4 regions of the Streptomyces sp. NPDC020780 genome follow, and region 1 is predicted to be linked to each of the others. Evidence: riboswitches for the same ligand, from Rfam matches in the RefSeq annotation. Region 1 holds a riboswitch; each other region holds the start of a gene.

What was found. A riboswitch is a leader RNA that binds a small molecule or an ion and turns the genes downstream of it on or off. The one in region 1 is predicted to bind cyclic di-AMP.
Positions count from the first base shown of each region.
Region 2: linked by a shared signal. The riboswitch ahead of ACH4VO_RS11665 (transglycosylase SLT domain-containing protein) and the one ahead of ACH4VO_RS12385 (M23 family metallopeptidase) in region 1 are both predicted to bind cyclic di-AMP.
Region 3: linked by a shared signal. The riboswitch ahead of ACH4VO_RS08660 (C40 family peptidase) and the one ahead of ACH4VO_RS12385 (M23 family metallopeptidase) in region 1 are both predicted to bind cyclic di-AMP.
Region 4: linked by a shared signal. The riboswitch ahead of ACH4VO_RS25250 (LysM peptidoglycan-binding domain-containing M23 family metallopeptidase) and the one ahead of ACH4VO_RS12385 (M23 family metallopeptidase) in region 1 are both predicted to bind cyclic di-AMP.

Region 1 is NZ_JBIRTB010000005.1:383,100-387,726, reverse strand. Features, by position in the region: gene ACH4VO_RS12395 (pitrilysin family protein) at 1-678, shown strand, start outside; gene ACH4VO_RS12390 (pitrilysin family protein) at 705-2,087, shown strand; cyclic di-AMP (ydaO/yuaA leader) riboswitch at 2,280-2,447, shown strand; gene ACH4VO_RS12385 (M23 family metallopeptidase) at 2,461-3,234, shown strand; gene ACH4VO_RS12380 (GntR family transcriptional regulator) at 3,506-4,213, shown strand; gene ACH4VO_RS12375 (HPr family phosphocarrier protein) at 4,404-4,627, opposite strand, start outside.
Region 2 is NZ_JBIRTB010000005.1:209,416-214,042, reverse strand. Features, by position in the region: gene ACH4VO_RS11680 (NAD(P)H-dependent oxidoreductase) at 94-546, shown strand; gene ACH4VO_RS11675 (SMI1/KNR4 family protein) at 936-1,637, shown strand; gene ACH4VO_RS11670 (hypothetical protein) at 1,761-1,997, opposite strand; cyclic di-AMP (ydaO/yuaA leader) riboswitch at 2,355-2,540, shown strand; gene ACH4VO_RS11665 (transglycosylase SLT domain-containing protein) at 2,545-3,414, shown strand; gene ACH4VO_RS11660 (hypothetical protein) at 3,624-4,166, shown strand; gene ACH4VO_RS11655 (sugar isomerase) at 4,231-4,627, opposite strand, start outside.
Region 3 is NZ_JBIRTB010000003.1:591,348-595,974, reverse strand. Features, by position in the region: gene ACH4VO_RS08665 (LysR substrate-binding domain-containing protein) at 331-552, opposite strand; gene ACH4VO_RS08660 (C40 family peptidase) at 741-1,211, opposite strand; cyclic di-AMP (ydaO/yuaA leader) riboswitch at 1,215-1,416, opposite strand; gene ACH4VO_RS08655 (urease subunit gamma) at 2,321-2,623, shown strand; gene ACH4VO_RS08650 (urease subunit beta) at 2,637-2,948, shown strand; gene ACH4VO_RS08645 (urease subunit alpha) at 2,941-4,627, shown strand, end outside.
Region 4 is NZ_JBIRTB010000014.1:91,906-96,532, forward strand. Features, by position in the region: gene ACH4VO_RS25245 (SGNH/GDSL hydrolase family protein) at 71-892, opposite strand; gene ACH4VO_RS25250 (LysM peptidoglycan-binding domain-containing M23 family metallopeptidase) at 1,074-1,997, opposite strand; cyclic di-AMP (ydaO/yuaA leader) riboswitch at 2,000-2,158, opposite strand; gene ACH4VO_RS25255 (tyrosine-protein phosphatase) at 2,584-3,393, shown strand; gene ACH4VO_RS25260 (DUF6126 family protein) at 3,597-3,770, opposite strand; gene ACH4VO_RS25265 (XRE family transcriptional regulator) at 3,825-4,439, opposite strand; gene ACH4VO_RS25270 (aspartate aminotransferase family protein) at 4,582-4,627, opposite strand, start outside.

The DNA.
Region 1 (4,627 bases):
CAGCCGCCGCGCGACGGCACGCTCCCCGGCATCATCGGCGAGCAGCTGCGCGAAGTGGTCCACGAGGAGGTTCCCGCCCGTGCGCTGATGGCCGCCTACCGGCTGCCGCACGACGGGACACGGGAGTGCGACGCCGCCGACCTGGCCCTCACCGTGCTCGGTGGCGGGGAGTCCTCCCGCCTGCACAACCGCCTGGTGCGACGCGACCGTACGGCGGTCGCCGCCGGATTCGGGCTGCTCAGGCTCGCCGGAGCGCCCTCCCTGGGATGGCTGGACGTCAAGACGTCCGGTGGCGTCGAGGTGCCGCAGATCGAGACGGCCGTCGACGAGGAGCTGGCCCGGTTCGCCGAGGAGGGCCCCACCCCCGAGGAAATGGAGCGGGCCCAGGCGCAGTTGGAGCGCGAGTGGCTCGACCGGCTCGGCACGGTCGCTGGCCGTGCCGACGAACTCTGCCGGTACGCCGTACTCTTCGGCGACCCGCAGCTCGCCCTGACCGCGGTGCGGCGCGTCCTCGACGTGAGCGCCGAGGAGGTACGGGACGCCGCCCGGGCCCATCTGCGGCCCGACAACCGCGCGGTCCTGGTCTACGAGCCGGTCGAACCGGCCGACGAGGCCGGGGGAACGGCGGAGGAAGCTCCGGCGGACACCGCCGGCGCGCACGAGGGGGCCGACAAGTGACCGACGCCGCCGTGACTGGAGTGACGATGGAGTACCACCCGCAGCCGACCGCCGGCGAGGCCAGGCCGTGGGCCTTCCCCGCGCCCGAGCGCGGCGCCCTGCCCAACGGGCTGACCGTGCTGCGCTGCCACCGCCCCGGCCAGCAGGTCGTCGCCGTGGAGATCTTCCTGGACGCGCCGCTGGACGCCGAGCCCGACGGCCTGGACGGGGTCGCCACGATCATGGCGCGGGCCCTGTCCGAGGGCACGGACAAGCACTCCGCGGAGGAGTTCGCCGCCGAGCTGGAGCGCTGCGGTGCCACGCTCGACGCGCACGCCGACCACCCCGGCATCCGGGTCTCCCTGGAAGTCCCGGTCTCCCGGCTGGCCAAGGCGCTCGGCCTGGTCGCCGAGGCGCTGCGCGCCCCGGCCCTCTCCGGGAGCGAGATCGAGCGCCTGGTGGGCAACCGGCTCGACGAGATCCCCCACGAGCAGGCCAACCCGGCCCGGCGCGCCGCCAAGCAGCTCTCCAAGGAGCTCTTCCCGGCCACGGCGCGCATGTCGCGCCCGCGCCAGGGCACCGAGGAGACGGTGCGCCGGATCGACGCCGAGGCCGTACGCGCCTTCTACGACGCCCATGTCCGCCCGTCCACGGCGACGGCGGTGGTCGTCGGTGACCTCACCGGCGTGGACCTGGACGCGCTCCTGGCCGACACGCTCGGCGACTGGTCGGGCAACACCGCCCAAGCCCGGCCCGTGCCGCCGATCACCGCGGACGACACCGGCCGCGTCGTCATCGTGGACCGGCCCGGTGCCGTTCAGACGCAGCTGCTGATCGGCCGGATCGGCGCGGACCGGCACGACAGCGTGTGGCCGGCCCAGGTCCTCGGCACGTACTGCCTGGGCGGCACCCTCACCTCGCGGCTGGACCGCGTGCTGCGTGAGGAGAAGGGCTACACGTACGGGGTCCGGGCCTTCGGTCAGGTCCTGCGCTCGGCGGCGCCCGGCTCCTCCACGGGGGCGACCGGCGCGGCGATGCTCGCCATCAGTGGTTCCGTGGACACGGAGTCCACCGGTCCCGCGCTGGCGGACCTGTGGACGGTCCTGCGGACCCTGGCGGCCGAAGGGCTCACCGACGCCGAGCGGGAGACCGCGGTGCAGAACCTCGTGGGGGTGGCCCCGCTGAAGTACGAGACGGCGGCCTCCGTCGCGGGCACCCTGGCCGACCAGGTGGAGCAGCACCTTCCGGACGACTACCAGGCCCGGCTGTACGCGCGCCTGGCAGAGACCGGCACCGTCGAGGCGACCGCCGCGGTGGTCAGCGCCTTCCCGGTGGACCGGCTGGTCACCGTCCTCGTCGGGGACGCCGCGCAGATCGCGGAGCCCGTCAGGGCACTGGGTATCGGCGAGGTGTCGGTCGTCAGCGGCTGACCCAGCGGCAGCGGACGGGCCCCGGCGAGTGAAGCCGCGCCGGGGCCCGTCTCTTTGTCCGGCTTGAGTGATGATCATCCGGTATGCCCTGTGGGATGTGTGACAAAAGCCCGTCTTCGTTTGGTGAACGACAGGCGCCCGTCCTAGCGTCGGCTCGGCTGTCCGCCGGACATCAGCCGCGACCGCGGCACCGGGCAGCCATCGCCGAGTCCCCGTCAGGCGCGAGCCTGGGGAGCCGGGGACCCACGCAGTCCCTGGGGTGAATCGGGCCCCTGCGTCCCGTGCGGGACGCAGGGGCCCGTAGGAGACCTTCCTGCTCCGAACCCGTCAGCTAACCCGGTAGGCGAGAAGGAAGGAAAGGATCAACTCCTCCATGGCGTTCACCCGTGCCACCGGGAAGCACCGTGCCCCGAGCCGCCTGTCGCGCCACGGCGCCCGGGCCGTCGGCATCGCGGCCCTGGCCACCGTCGGCGCCACGGCGTCCCCCGCCCTCGCCGCCGACTCCGACGCCCCCGCAGTCAGCACCACCGGACTGACCCAGGCCGTCGCCATCGACACCACCCTCGCCGCTCAGATCGAGGCCCAGGCCGAGGCCCAGCAGCACCAGGCCGACCTGGCGGCGCAGGCCGAGGCGGAGGCCCGTGCGAAGGCCGAGGCGAAGCGCAAGGCGGAGGCCCGTGCCGCCGAGGTGCGCGAGGAGAAGGCACGCGCCGCCCGCGCCGCGGAGCGCGCCCGGCTCAACGCCTTCCACCTCCCGGTCGCCGGTTCGTACGTGACCACCGGCTACAAGTCGGGCGGCTCCCTCTGGTCCTCCGGCAGCCACTCCGGTGTGGACTTCCGCGCCGCCTCCGGCACCTCCGTGGTCGCGGTCGGCGCCGGCACGGTCGTCGAGGCGGGCTGGGGCGGTGCGTACGGCAACAACATCGTGCTCCGGATGGCGGACGGCACGTACACCCAGTACGGCCACCTCTCCTCGATCGGCGTCTCCGTCGGCCAGAGCGTCGCCTCGGGTGAGCGGATAGGCCTCTCGGGCTCGACGGGCAACTCCACGGGGCCGCACCTGCACTTCGAGGCGCGGACGAGCCCGGAGTACGGCTCGGACATGGACCCTGTCGCATACCTCCGCGCCCACGGCGTCCAGGTCTGACAGGTCCGGCGCCCGGGACGGCCCCCGGTCGGCGCGGCGCCACTCCACCGAAGGCCCCAAGCCCGCCGGGGCCTTCGGCGTGCCCCGGCGACCCCACGGACCCCACGGACCCCACAGACCCTTCCGGATCCGCATCTGGCCGAAGCCGTCCGTGGCCAGAAGATATCCATGAATTCGACCCCGCCGTCGGGAATTACGGCGGATTGCAATAGAGTCACAGAACAGGCGTCGATCGGCCGCGTTCCGCGGGGATCAAGGCGGAGGTTCGGACATGCGTATTCCCGCGCATTCGGTATGCACGGCTGTCCGTGACGACATCGTCTCCGGTGTCTTCGCGCGCGGCAGCCGCCTGACCGAAGAGGTACTCGCGCGTCGTTACGGCGTCTCCCGCGTCCCGGTGCGCGAGGCGCTGCGCACCCTGGAGTCCGAGGGGTTCGTCGTCACCCGCCGGCACGCCGGCGCCTGCGTGGCCGAGCCCACGGAAGAGGAGGCAGCCGACCTGCTGGAGATCCGGATGCTCCTGGAGCCGCTGGGCGCCGCGCGAGCCGCGCAGCGCCGCAGCGAGGCACACCTCAAGGTGCTCCGCGGGCTGGTCAGGCTGGGGCAGGAGCGGGTGCGGCGCGGGGAGGGGGAGGATCTGCGCTCGCTGGGCGGCTGGTTCCACGAGACGCTGGCCCAGGCGTCCGGCAGCCCCGCGCTGATCGCGCTGCTCACCCAGCTCCGCCACAAGATCGCCTGGATGTACACCGTCGAGCAGCCGGTCCGGCCCGCCGACTCGTGGGCCGAGCACGGAGCCATCGTGGACGCCGTGGCCCGCGGAGATGCGGAACGCGCCAGGGCCCTCGCCGCCCAGCACGCCGAACGCGCCACCGCCGCGCACCGGCTGCGCCGCGTGGGCCGGACGGGGCGCGCGGCGACGGGCGGAACGCGGGTGAGCACTTCGCAACACGCCGTAAACATCGTGGGGCTACGCCATTAACAACGGCGCCGTATACAAAGAAGGTAATTCCCGGGGGATTTCTTTCTGCTGCCCTTCTTCAGGATTTACCGGCCGCTCGGCGGTCATTGAAGGCGGGTTCCGGTACACCCGGGAACGGGAAAGCCGCGGCTCCCGGGAAAGGGATGCCGCGGCTCAGGTGCCCAAGAGGCTCCGGCGGAAACCAGCCGGATCAGACGGTCTCGGGAAGCTCGTCCAGGCCCTCGGCGACCAGCTTCGCCAGACGGTCCAGGGCAGCCTCGGCGTCGTCGGCCTCGGACGCGAGCACGATCTCCTCGCCGCCCTGGGCGCCCAGGCCGAGTACCGCGAGCATGGAGGCCGCGTTGACCGGGTTTCCGTCGGCCTTGGCGATCGTCACGGGGATGCCGGAGGCCGTGGCGGCACGGACGAAGATGG
Region 2 (4,627 bases), 170 kb from region 1:
GCGCTCGCCACCTGCCGTACCCACCGTGGCGGACGGCGACAGGCCGACGTGCTCGCTTGCGGGCGGAGGACCAGGACGGCAGGGTTCGGGAACGTGGCCACCTTGCTGATCGTTCATCACACCCCTTCGCCGAACTGCCAAACCCTCTTCGAGGCCGTCGTCGCCGGCGCGACGACGGACGAGATCGAAGGCGTACGCGTCGTACGACGCGCCGCGCTCGCCGCGACGGCGTCCGACGTGCTCGCCGCCGACGGTTTCCTCCTCGGCACCCCCGCGAACCTCGGCTACATGTCCGGCGCCCTCAAGCACTTCTTCGACCTGGTCTACTACCCGTGCCTGGACGCGACGCGCGGCCGCCCCTTCGGTTACTACGTGCACGGCGGCAACGACGTCACCGGAGCGCTGCGGGGCGTCGAGTCGATCACGACGGGCCTGGGATGGCGCCGCTCCGCCGACGCGGTGACCGTGACCGGTGAGCCGGGCAGGGCGGACATCGAGGCCTGCTGGGAGCTCGGCGCAACCGTAGCCGCCGGGCTGATGGCCTGACGGAGCCGGGCCGCCGGCGAGGGTGGCGGGGGACGGGCCGCTCCCGGCCGCCGACGCCCGCCGGCATTCCCGGACGCCCGCGCCCCGCCGCGACGCCGCCGGGGCGTTGACCCTCCCCCGCGACGACACCGCCGGTGCTTTTACGGCCGGGCCCGTGTGCCGGGTCCTCCGCACCCGCCGCGGGGCCTCTTGTCGTGCGGAGCCGTGCATCGGAGCCGTACGCCCCGCTTCCTGATCCAGCACGTTGCGCCGGGCATCGCCGGGCACGGGAGACGGTGGCCCGTCCGCGGGGCCCCGGCCCTCCGAAGTGTGATGCGTGGACCCCGTGCGTCGCTGGGTTCTGTGGGAGGAGCGGACCCTTCCACGGGACGACAGGTGGGAGTCGCGAAGTGCTGGGACGGAGCGTCAGCGGCTGGATTCCGGTGGCCCGGCGGGGCCGGCACGGTGGGGGACGGAACCGGCCCGCGTTACCCGCGTCCATCGAGGCGCTGGGGCCCCTGCTGCCGACGACATACGGAATCGACGAGCAGGTCGACTGGGCGGTCGCCGAAGCCCGCTGGGGTGCCCCCTTCCCGGCCGACTACAAGGCCTTCATGCGCGCGTACGGGGAGGGCTCGGTGGACGGCGCGATCGCCGTCCACCGACCGCTGCCCACGGACGCTCCCGAGGGCGGACGGACTCCCGATGCGATGGCCGAGGGGACCGGAGCCGTACGGGAGGCCTGGAGGGTGGAGGCCGACGAGGTGTGGGCCGATCCCGCCGGCCCCGACCTGGTGCTGGATCCCGGTGCCCTGCTCGCCTGGGGGACGACGACCGAGGCGGACATCCTGTGCTGGCTGACGATGGACGAGGACCCCGACCGCTGGCCCGTGGTGGTCTGTGGGCGTCACACCGTACCCACGTTCGCCCTGTACCGGTTCGGGATGGCCGAGTTCCTGCGCAGGCTTCTGACGGGCGCGTTCGAGATGTCGCCGATCACCGTGGACGGGGTGATGGGGCGGGGGCGCCACGCATTCGTGAGCAGGGCCGTGCAGCGGGCCCGCCGCAGGGCGGGCCTCGATCCGTGGACCGGCGAGCCGCCGGCCGGCTGACGAGCGGCCCGTGGCCCTGGCGCTCCGACAGGCATGCGGCCGCCGGGCCGGGCCGACTGCCGCACGCAGGAGTGGCCGGGAACCGGGGCGTGCCGTCGGCGGCCGCTGCCGTCGGGTGCCCGCTCAGTGCCGCCTCCAGGTGAGTTTGCCGCCGCCCACCCACCGCACGACGGCCGGGTCCTCGAGGTCGTGGACCGTGATGCCGGCATCGGCGGCGAGGAGCAGGAGGTCCGTCATCGACGTCGCCGCGCCGACGACCTCTCCGTCGATCTCCACGACGCGGAAGGGCGGATGCCCGGGCTGAACGGGCAGGACGGTGATCCGCGGGTTCGCCAGGTCGGGGTTCACGCTGTCGGTCATACGAGGACGGGTTCCACGCGATGGTCATTGATATGCGCATCAGTGACCCAAGTGCGTCATATGCCCGTTTTGATGTCTTTTCTAGAATTAATACCGTAATTTTCGACGAGTCGTCAGGTGGATCGGCACCCCTTGCGGCGTACCGCAAATCACCCTTATCGGACGCCGTGACCAGGGTCACGCTCTTCGCCCGGGACGCCGTGACGCGTCTTCCGCTTCCCTTGCGCGCCAAGAAAGTTGAGTGCGCCGTGTGGGGTCGGTTACACGTATTTCCGTGAATTGATCTTTCCGCTGAATTGTGATCACGAATGCGGGGCTTGTTCCTTTCGGCATTTCTCGCCTACGGTCACCCTCACTCCGGATGGAACGCCGAATCCTGCCGCCGTCCGGGAACCCGACCACATCTCGTACGGCAGGAGCGGGGGACCCAGGTAAGCGCCGATCCGGTATCCGGAACGGCTCGGGGTGAAGTCGCATTCACGTGCGGCCGGGCATCTCCAGCCCGAACCCGACAGCTCACTTCGTAGGCGGCGGAGAGGAATTCAGCATGCCCGCAAAGTTCAAGAACCGTCGTTCCGGGACCAGTTCGCTGACCCGCGGCATCATCGCCGTGAGCACGGGCGGAGCCGCCCTCGCGCTCCCCGTGATCGGTGCGACCGGAGCGTTCGCCGCGCCGGCGCAGCCGGTGGCGGTGGAAAAGTCGGTCACCTCGACCGCCCTGTCCGGCAAGGGAATTGCCGCGCAGAAGTCCGAGCCCGTCACGTATTCCGTGATCTTGGGTGATTCCCTTTCCAAGATCGCACGCGATCATTCCGTGAGCGGTGGCTGGCAGGAGCTCTACAACGGCAACCGAAAGGCTGTCGGCAGTAACCCGGACCTGATTCACCCCGGCCTGAAGCTGACCATCGGGACCCATGCCGACAGCAAGGCGCCGAAGGCCGCGGACAAGGCCGGCAAGAAGGCGGAGCCGTCCGCTTCCCCGGACCGTGCCGCGCGAGGCGCCGACCGCGCCGACCGTTCCGAACGGACCACGGAGCTGGCCGCCCAGGGTGCGCCCGCCGCCGTCGAGGCCGTCGCCGCCGCGCCGGTCACGTACACGAACGACCTCGACGGCTGGATCAAGGAGTCGCTGGCTGTCATGGCCGAGCACGGCATCCCCGGCACGTACGAGGGCATCCACCGCAACATCATGCGCGAGTCCTCGGGTAACCCCCTGGCCATCAACAACTGGGACATCAACGCGATCAACGGCGTCCCGTCCAAGGGGCTGCTGCAGGTCATCGACCCGACCTTCCAGGCCTACCACGTGCCCGGCACGTCGATGGACAGCTACGACCCGGTCGCCAACATCACGGCCGCGTGCAACTACGCCGCCGACCGGTACGGCTCGATCGACAACGTGTTCGGTGCCTACTGAGGTCTGACCGCGTGACAGCGGACCATGCCTGACGGGTGGTGCGGGTTCTGACGGACCCGCACCACCCGTCTTTCCGTGTGCGGGGACCCGTGCGCGCGGTCGGCCGCCGGTGCGGGAGGGGCCCGCACCGGCGGCGCAGGGGTACGGGGCGCGGGGCCGCGCCCCCTGGCGACTGGTCTCGTACAGGTTCGTCGTCCATACTGCCCGCCGTGGAGCAGCGCATAGATTCCAACACCAAGCCAGAGTTCGCCGCGGGCACGGACCCGGCGTACATCCCCGGCCTGACGGCCCCTGCCCCCGCGCGGACGGAGGGGAAAACGGACGAGGCGGCAGAGGCCGCTGACGCGCGCGCCGGGGCGGAGAGCGGGGAGGATCCCGCGGCTGCCGCCGGACGGGCGCCTGTTCCGGACGACGCCGACGCGGCGGTACAGGAAGAGGCCGGGGGCGGCTCCGACGCCGGGAAGGAGGACGGGCCCGTCTTCGAGGTCAGCGACCGGCGCGGATCGATCCGGGTCGACCGCGAGGGCGTCCGGTTCCGGCTGGACGACCAGGAGGCGGACTTCGACTGGTCCGAGATCGGCGCGGTGGAGGTCAAGACCGCCCGCTTCGGCCGCCGGTTCACTGTCACGGTCCATCTGTCGAGCCGCCGCTGGTTCAACGCGGAGGTCGAGGCGGCGGCCCGGAGCAGCCTCAAGGAGTGGACGGCGGGCCTCGACGCGGCGCTGGACGCCTACTTCGACGAGGCCGCCTGAACCGGTCCTCCGCAGGGCGCGCCGGGCGGACGGACCCCGCCCGGCGCACCCCGCGTGCGCCGGCTCAGGCCCCGGCGGCCTCGTCGAGGACCACCGACCGGGTCAGGTGACGGGGCAGGTCCGGGTCGAGACCCCGGGCCACCGCCCGGGCGACCGCGAGCCGCTGCACCCTGACCAGCTCCGCCAGCGGGTCCAGGCCGCTCGCCACCCAGCGGGCGCCGGTCGCCAGTACCTGCTCGGCGAGGCCTTCCGGCGCGGAACCGAACATCCAGGTCGCCGTCCCGGCCGTGGCGATGCTGATGGGCCCGTGGCGGTACTCCATCGCCGGATACGACTCCGTCCAGGACAGTGACGCCTCCTTCATCTTCAGCGCCGCCTCGTTGGCGAGCCCGACCGTCCAGCCGCGGCCCAGGAAGCTGAACTGCGCGCACTCCGTGAGCCCGTCGGGCAGTGGCTCGGCC
Region 3 (4,627 bases), on a different contig from region 1:
GGGTACGGGAGTTGAGCGACCTGGGTCACGTGGCGCAGCCGGCCCTCATGCCCCTGGAGCCGTCGGCCCCGCGCTCCACGGCCTCCGCCCACGGTGCGTGGAGCAGCGGCCCCCTCGGGCGGAGCGCTCCGAAGCGTAGAGGGCCGTTGTCGTGCCTGTGAGCGGCCGGGAGGGCGCGGATCGGCGTCAGCCCGATCCGGGACGGCGGCAAGACGGTCTCGATCACCCCTCCCTGGGCCGTACCCGCGCAGGCCCTGCCCTGCCCTGACCTTTACCTGACCGGAAACCAGACCGCGGCGTCCGGGCGGGCGGGGCGGACCCGGCAGGGCCTCAGTGAGCGGCGGCCCGTCCGAAACCGCTGCGCAGCAGAGCCCTCAGCGTGGCCGCCGCGGCGGTGTTCCGCTCTCCCCGGTGCGCCACGGAGATCGTCCGGCGGAACTCCGCGTGTTCCAGTCGCCGTACGGCCAGAGGTGCCGAAGACATCGCCGCGACCATCTCCGGCACCACCGCCACGCCGAGCCCCGCGCTGACCAGCGTCGGTGCGGCGCTCACCGCGCTGGGGCTCGTACTGGTCGCCGCGCCCCTGCTGCACTGACCCGGCCACGGCGCGGCCGGGTGCGCGACGGTCCGCGACGGCCGTTGGAGTGTGCACGCGTACACGGGTGCGGTGTACGCGTGCACCCCGGAGGCGCGTATCAGCACACGGGCGAACAGAGGACGTGCGTACAGGTGTACGGACGTCAGCGGACCCTTCCGTACCAGACGCTCTTCGACCAGATCTTCTCCAGTCTGACCACCGCCCCGGTCTTCGGGGAGTGCCAGATCCTGCCTCCGCCGGCGTAGATGCCCACGTGGTACACGCTGCGGCCCGCATGGAAGAAGACCAGGTCGCCGCGTTGCCGCTGCGACCTGGTGATGTGGCGCGTGGTGTTGTACTGCTGCTGGGCCGTGCGGGGGAGTTTCTTGCCCGCCTTCTTGAAGGCGTAGAGCGTGAGGCCCGAGCAGTCGAACCGGTGGGGGCCCGTGGCGCCCCACCGGTAGGGCGCCCCCTTCTTCGAGGCGGCGACCTTCAGCGCCTTCGTCGAGTTGGTCGCGGCTTCGGCGTCGTCGACGATGCCGGGCGCCAGCATCGTGGTGCCGACCGCGAGTGTGAGAACCGAGGCCGTACCGACCCGGGCGAACAGAGACGGGACATGAACCTGCGCAGTCATGCGCAACCCTTCGTCAGCCGCCTGTGAAGGATGACCTGTCGGGTTCGGGCTGGCGAAGTTGCCCGGCCGCGCTCGGCGGCTTCACCCCGAGGGCTGTCCGGAACGGGTGTCCGGGCGGCCCGTTGTGCTCGGGTCCTCCACTCCTGCCGATCCACTCCTGTCGACCAGGCGTCCGGACGGCGGCAGGACTCGGCGTCCGCCCGGACCGCCCCGCCGCGGTGGCGGGGGCTTGTCGTCCCACGGATCTTTACTCACGCGGTGTCTGTTTTCCGAACTGAAAAGGCGTTATGTGAGAGTCGTCACGGCTGGCCCGTTCGGGTGGGCGGGGCTGACGCCGCTCCCCGGAGGTCCTGCCGCACCAGCCGCGTACCAGCGGCGGAACAGGGTGTTCCGCTCAGCGTCCCCACGCGATGCGCAAGTTGAACTGTCCCTCCTGAGGGGGGCTGTCTGAGCCGAACGAGGGAGGAAGATTCCTCGGCCCGCCGGGCGTGTCGCGGCGCGTGCGCCGAGAAGCGGAGAGGATGCGGCAGTCGGGCGACCGGGAGCTCAACTCGTAGCGGTCGGCGGCATGGTGACCCACCTGGCGCGCCGGTCCCCGACCAGCCTGCGCAGGGGCGGACCGGTGTCTCCGCGTGGATCTGCGTCTCGCTCCTCTCGTGCGTGATCGCCGGCGCGTCCCGCAGGGGAACGGCGCGGGGCCGGCGCCCGCGGCGACCGGGGCGCTCCGCAGGTATCGCCGCAGCGCGCCGGATCGGTCCGGCCGATCCGGCCGACCACACCCAGAGACGCAGCCATCGCATTCACCTTCGGCGCGGGCCGGTACGGGAGCGTCCCCGGTGGGGCGTCGCCCGGGGGGTCCTCGCCGAGCCGGATTCGCCGGGCGCGGGAGGTGGGGCGCGGCGGGCCGGGCCTGCCGCGCCCGGGCCGCGCTCGGCGCCCCTGATGTACATGGGTCGGCAAAAGATCAGTTAACGCGCCGGAAAAACTTCCGCCCTAACGTGCAATACCTGGCCGCGAGGCCCTCTTCCACCTTCAACAAAGTGTTGAAGGTGGATAGGGTCCCGCTGCGCCCGGAGCCGGTACCGGGCGGAAGACGAAGAGGTGGAAGCGTGCAACTGACTCCGCACGAACAGGAACGCCTGCTCATCCACGTGGCGGCCGATGTCGCCGGAAAGCGCAGGGCGCGCGGGCTGCGGCTGAACCATCCCGAGGCGGTCGCCCTGATCACCTCACACCTCCTGGAGGGTGCGCGTGACGGCCGGACCGTCGCCGAACTGATGGCCTCGGGAAGGAAGGTGCTCACCCGGGAGGACGTCATGGACGGCATCCCGGAGATGATCCACGACGTCCAGGTGGAGGCCACCTTCCCGGACGGCACCAAGCTCGTCACCGTCCATGAACCGATCGTCTGACGGGAGCACACCGATGATTCCCGGAGAGATCCTCTACGCGGACGGCACCGTGCCGCTCAACGAGGGGCGCCCCGTCACCCGCCTCACCGTCCTCAACGTCGCGGACCGCCCCGTCCAGGTCGGCTCGCACTACCACTTCGCCGAGACCAACCCGGGTCTGGAGTTCGACCGTCCCGCTGCCCGCGGGCTGCGTCTCCATATCGCGGCGGGGACCGCCGTGCGCTTCGAGCCCGGCATCCCGGTCGACGTCGAGCTCGTCCCGCTCGCAGGTCTGCGCGTCGTTCCCGGGCTGCGCGGCGACACCGGAGGTCCTCTCGATGCCTGAACTCAGCCGTGCCGTATACGCCGACCTGTTCGGCCCCACCACCGGCGACCGCATCCGGCTCGCCGACACCGATCTCGTCGTCGAGATCGAGGAGGACCGCTCCGGGGGGCCCGGACTGGCCGGTGACGAAGCCGTGTTCGGCGGCGGGAAGGTGATCCGGGAGTCGATGGGCCAGGCGCGCACCACCCGCGCCGAGGGCGCGCCCGACACCGTGGTCACCGGCGCCGTCATCATCGACCACTGGGGTGTCGTCAAGGCCGACATCGGCATCCGAGGCGGTCGGATCACCGGCATCGGCAAGGCCGGCAACCCGGACACGATGGACGGCGTCCACCCCGACCTCGTCATCGGCCCCGAGACGGAGATCATCGCGGGCAACGGCATGTTCGTCACGGCGGGGGCCATCGACGCGCACGTCCACTTCATCTCGCCGACCCTGATCGACCAGGCGCTCTCCGCCGGCATCACGACACTCGTCGGGGGTGGAACCGGGCCCGCGGAGGGCAGCAAGGCGACCACCGTCACCCCAGGACCCTGGCACCTCGCCCGGATGTTCGAGGCACTGGAGGAGTACCCCGTCAACATCGGCCTGCTCGGCAAGGGCAACACCATGTCCCGCGAGGCCATGCACTCCCAACTACGGGCCGGAGCACTGGGATTCAAGATCCACGAGGACTGGGGCGCGACCCCCGCCGTCATCGACGCCTGTCTGCGCGTGTGCGAGGAGACCGGAGCCCAGCTCGCCATCCACACGGACACGCTCAACGAGGCCGGCTTCGTCGCCGACACGCTGGCCGCCATCGCCGGGCGCACCATCCACTCGTACCACACCGAAGGTGCGGGAGGCGGGCACGCCCCCGACATCATCACCGTGGTGTCGGAGCCGTACGTCCTGCCCAGCTCCACCAACCCCACGCGTCCGCACACCGTCAACACCATCGAGGAACACCTCGACATGCTGATGGTCTGCCACCACCTCAACCCGGCGGTACCGGAGGACCTCGCCTTCGCCGAGTCCCGGATCCGGCCCTCGACCATCGCGGCCGAGGACATCCTCCACGACCTCGGCGCCATCTCGATCATCTCCTCGGACTCCCAGGCGATGGGACGCATCGGTGAAGTGGTCCTGCGGACCTGGCAGACGGCCCACGTGATGAAACGGCGACGCGGCTCCCTGCCCGGTGACGGTCCCGCCGACAACCACCGCGCACGTCGCTATGTCGCCAAATACACGATCAACCCGGCCGTCGCCCAGGGACTCGACCGGGAGATCGGCTCGGTCGAGACAGGCAAGCTCGCCGACCTCGTCCTGTGGGACCCGGCGTTCTTCGGCGTCAAGCCCCGGACTGTGATCAAGGGCGGCCAGATCGCCTACGCGCAGATGGGAGACGCCAACGCCTCCATTCCCACCCCCCAGCCGGTCCTGCCGCGCCCGATGTTCGGCGCCGTCGGCCGGGCGCCCGCCGCCAACTCCGTCAACTTCGTCGCCGAAGCGGCGCTGGCGGACGGGCTGCCGGAACGGCTGGGCCTCGGCAAGCGGTTCGTCCCGATCACCAGTACGCGCGGAATCACCAAGGCGGACATGCGGGAGAACGACGCTCTGCCCCAGGTCCACGTGGAACCCGACAGTTTCGCCGTCACCATCGACGGGGAACGGGTCGAGCCCGCACCGGCCGCCG
Region 4 (4,627 bases), on a different contig from region 1:
CGGCGGGCCACCGCTCGCCCGACCGGCCCCTCGCCCCCGCCGCCGGCGTGGTCCCGGTCACGCACCGCTATCACAGGGGGAGCAGATCGGGACGCTTGGCCTCGACGTGGTCCCCCGACGACTCGCCGCGCAGCCGCCGCCCGATCCACGGGACGAGGTACTCGCGCGCCCAGTGGATGTCGTCGCGGCGCACCTCGAGCGTGCCGCGCTGCAACTGCGGCGGCCACCCCTGGTCGGGATCGGCCGGCACCTCGATCCCGAGGACCTGGGCGGCCCGAAGCGCGACCCTGGTGTGTCCCTCGGCGGAGAGGTGCAGCCGGTCGGCGTCCCAGGCACGCCTGTCCTGGACGGACCGCAGCGACCACAGGTCCAGGACCGGGCAGTCGTAGCGGTCGGCGATGGACCGGACATGGGCGGTGTACGTGGCGATCTTGCCGCGCAGGTGCCGGAGTACCGGGATACCGCGGGTGTCGAAGCCGGTGGTGACCATGACGGTGCCGACCGCCTGTGTCAGGTCGGCGACCGCGCGCTCGAAGCGTTCGGCCACGTCGTCCGGGTCGGAGCCCGGCCGGATGATGTCGTTGCCTCCCGCGCAGAAGCTGACCAGGTCGGGGGCCAGTTCCTTGGCGCGGGGCACCTGTTCCTCGACGATCTGGTCGAGGAGGCGTCCGCGTACGGCGAGATTGGCGTAGCGGAAATGCCCGTGCGGGTCGTCCACCGGGCCGGCCTCCGGAACCGGGAGCTGGTCGGCGAGGAGCACCGCGAACCGGTCCGCCCAGCCGACGAGCCTCCCGTCTGGGCCGGGGTCTCCGACGCCTTCGGTGAAGCTGTCGCCGATCGCTGCGTACGACCCGATGACGCCTCGTTGTCTGTTTCTCGAATCGTCTGCCACAAGCGCATATCCTGCACCGTAGAATGTGACCTACGCGACCGTAATGAGGGGTTGACGGGTGGTGAGAAAGACCACCTGGTCAGGTTTCGGTAAAGCAGGAATAAGGAAGAGGGCGGTGCGCCGCCGCGCACCGCCCTCTTACTCGGTCCCTCTGCTGAACTGCCGCACCTACGCGGTCGCGTCAGATGGAGACGCCGTGCGAGCGCAGGTAGGCGATGGGGTCGACGTCCGAGCCGTAGCTCGGACCGGTGCGGACCTCGAAGTGCAGGTGCGGGCCGGTGGAGTTGCCGGTGCTGCCGGAGAGGCCGATCTGCTGGCCGCCGGTGACGGTCTGGCCGGCGGAGACGTCCAGCGAGGACAGGTGGCCGTACTGGGAGTACATGCCGTCGCTGTGCTGGATGACGACCTCGTTCCCGTACGAGCCGCTCCACCCGGCCGAGACGACGGTGCCGGGGCCGATGGACCGGACGCTGGTACCGGAGGCCGCCTGGAAGTCGGATCCCGTGTGGTAGCCGCTGGCCCAGCTGGAGCCGGAGGCGTGGTACTGGGTGGTGACGTTGGCGTCGGCCACCGGGGTGGTGTAGCCGGAGCTGTTGCTCGCGGCGGCGGTGGTTTCGGCGGCGTCCGTCACCGCGGCCGCCTTCTCCACGGGGGCGGCAGCCTTCGGCGCCGGCTCCGCCTTGGTGGGTGCCGCCTTGGTGGGTGCGGCCTTCGCGGCGGGAGCGGACGCCTCGGCGCCGAGGGTCAGCTTCATGCCCGGGAAGATCAGGCTCGGGTTGTCGCCGACGACCTCGCGGTTGTCCTTGTACAGCTTCTGCCAGCCACCCTTGATCTTCTGGGCGGACGCGATCTTCGCCAGGTAGTCGCCCGGGACGACGGAGTAGGTCGCGGTGACGCTCTCCTTCTTCGCGGCCGGAGCGGCCGGCGCGGACTGCGCCGCGGCCGCGGCTGCGGGCTTGGTGGCCGGGGCGGCCTGCTCCGCGGCGTGGGCGCCGGTGGCGCCGATCAGCGGAAGGGCGAGTACGGCGCCGCCGGCCCCCGCGGCTATGACGCCTCGGGAGATCGGCCCGGTCTTCGTACGGCGGTGCTTACCCTGTGCGGGCATGGTGCTTTCCTCTCCGGCGCCTGCGAGGTGAGCTGTCGGGTTCGGACTGGAGATGCCCGGCCGCGTCGGACGCGACTTGACCCCGAGCCGTCCGGATCTCCCGGTCGGCGGCTTACCTGGTTCCCCCGCTCCTGCCACACGTGGGTCGGTGCGGATTCCGGGCGGCGGCAGGATTAGGCGTTCCGTCCGGATTGACGGTGACCGTAAGCGAGTGGGGACGGGGTGAACAAGCCACCGGCTCCCGACCGGAATGCGCGCCTCAATTCCGGTACGGAATTCCCGTCACACTCCGTGGATTACGGATCTTGGCTTTCCGCGCGGCGCGGGGAATACCCGTCGGCCTTTCCGCCACACACCGTCACGGATATGATCCCGCTCACCCGGGACCTTCCATCTCCCGCATAAGACCGGCATGTTCGCCTAAATGCACCAATACGGACACAGCCTTCGCACCCCCGGCACACCCGGGTGAGGGCACGCGCATCGGCCGAGGGCACGGCCATGGCCCGGCGCCCCCGTGTCGTATCGTCGCGAGCGTGCCCTTCGCCGGCGAGCGGCGCCGGCACCAGACACTCCAGGAGTCCTTGTGACGCAGCTGCCAGAGGTTCCGCCGGCCGATGCCGAGCTCACCGGTGTCCGCAACTTCCGCGATGTGGGCGGGCTCCCGACCGTCGACGGCCGGAGGGTGCGCCAGGGGCGCCTCTACCGCAGCGGCCACCTGGCGCACGCCACGGAGTCGGACGCCGCGTTCCTGGCCGGCCTGGGCCTGCACACCGTCTTCGACTTCCGTAACGCCGCCGACCACAAGCTCGACGGCCATGACGTGGAGCTGCCGGGCGTCCGGAACGTCAGCATTCCGCTCTCCGACCCGGCGGACGGCGCCGAGTTCTGGCGGCTGGTACGGGACGGCGACATCCGGCAGCTGCGTTCGATCCTCGCCGACGGCAAGGGGACCGCGCGCATGATCGCCTCGTACCGGGCCATCATCACGGACCGCACCGCGGAACACAGCCGCGTGCTGCACGCACTGGCCGAGGACAGTGTTCCGGCGCTCATGCACTGCGCGGCGGGCAAGGACCGGGCCGGCCTGTCGGTCGCGGTCTCGCTCCTCGCCGTCGGCGTCGAGCGGGAAGCCATCGAGGCGGACTACCTCAAGTCCGACGACACGCACCGCCGATACCGGATCCGGCGGAGCGACACGTCGTCGGCGGGGATGTCGCAGGAGGTCCTGGAGCTCTTGAATCCGCTCTTCGGAGCGCGCTCCGAGTACCTCGCCGCCGCCTTTGCCGCGATCGAGGAGAACTGGGGCAGCACGGACCGCTACCTCCGGGACGGCTTGAAGCTCTCCCCGGAGACCCGCGAGAGGCTGCGCGAGCGCCTCGTCGAGGACGCGTGACCGCAGCTCCGGCGACGCGCCGTTCACCATCATCACCCTTGGCACCGGGGCGACACCCCGACACGGCGGGCGGCAGCCCCGGGCACCTGGCAGTCGGCGGACGGCACCGGCCTGAACGCGCCGGACGCCACCCGCACCCTGGCGCCCAGGCGGTCACCCGGCGCGTCGCCGAGCCGTCACACCCCCCGGTGACAGCCGGCCCGTCAGCCCTTGCCCGCCACGGTGAACAGCAGGAAGAGGAACGCGGCGACGACGTGTCCGGCCACCAGGTAGGCGAAAAGACGGATGATCACACCCCGTGGCATCTTGCGCTCGTGGGTGTCCTGCCCCTTCGGTCGGCGGGGTGTGAGCGGGTCGTAGTCCTCTGAATCAGACATGTCAGTCCTTCCTCTCAGCCGTCCGGCGGAGAGAGCGAGCGGGCGGTGCGGGGGTCAGAAGCGATGGGTTCCGCTGCCCAGGCACAGCTCCGCGACGGGGCTCTGCAGCAGTGTGTGGACGAAGAGCAGGTGGGCGCCCGAGGGGTCGAGCGCCGCGATCCGGTGCGGGGTGAGCGAGTCGAAGTGCGCGCTGTCCCCCGGTTCGAGGTCGTGCACGGTCTCCCCGAGTACGACCCTCAGCCGGCCGTCGAGGACGTGCAGCCACTCCTCGCCGGGATGGACGCGGACCAGATCACTCTGGACGCCGTAGGTCACGTGCACCCGCAGGGCCTGCATGGCGCGGCCCGGGCCGCCCGCCTGCCGGTACTGCCAGCCGTCGGCCTCGGCGCCCGCGCCTCCGAGCGGTCCGCCCCTGACGATCGCGTCACGTTCGGGCGGCATCTCGCCGAGGAGCTCGGAGACCGTCGTACCGTAGATCCTGGCAAGGCCGAGCAGCATGGGCAGCGAAGGCTGGCGATTACCGGTCTCCAGCCGGGAGAGGTGGGCCGGGGAGAGTCCGGCCCGCCGGGCGGCGCCCTCCAGGGTGAGACCCCGGTTGCGGCGCAGGTCACGCAGGCGTGGCGCGATGCCCGGCAGTTCGTCGGCCACCCCCGCCTCAGGAGGATTCATACCTCCATTGGGCCAGGAACTTTCCTCACAGGCAAATTTCTTGCCCGTGAGGCAAAGATTGCCGGCGAGAACCGGCCGGACCAGAAGGGACAGGCCGGAGATCCGGACCGGCGGGCAGGAGCAGGACGCCCGGAACGCGGTCTCAGCGGTTGCCGACGGCCTGCTTCACCAGTGTCCTGCCGAAGTCC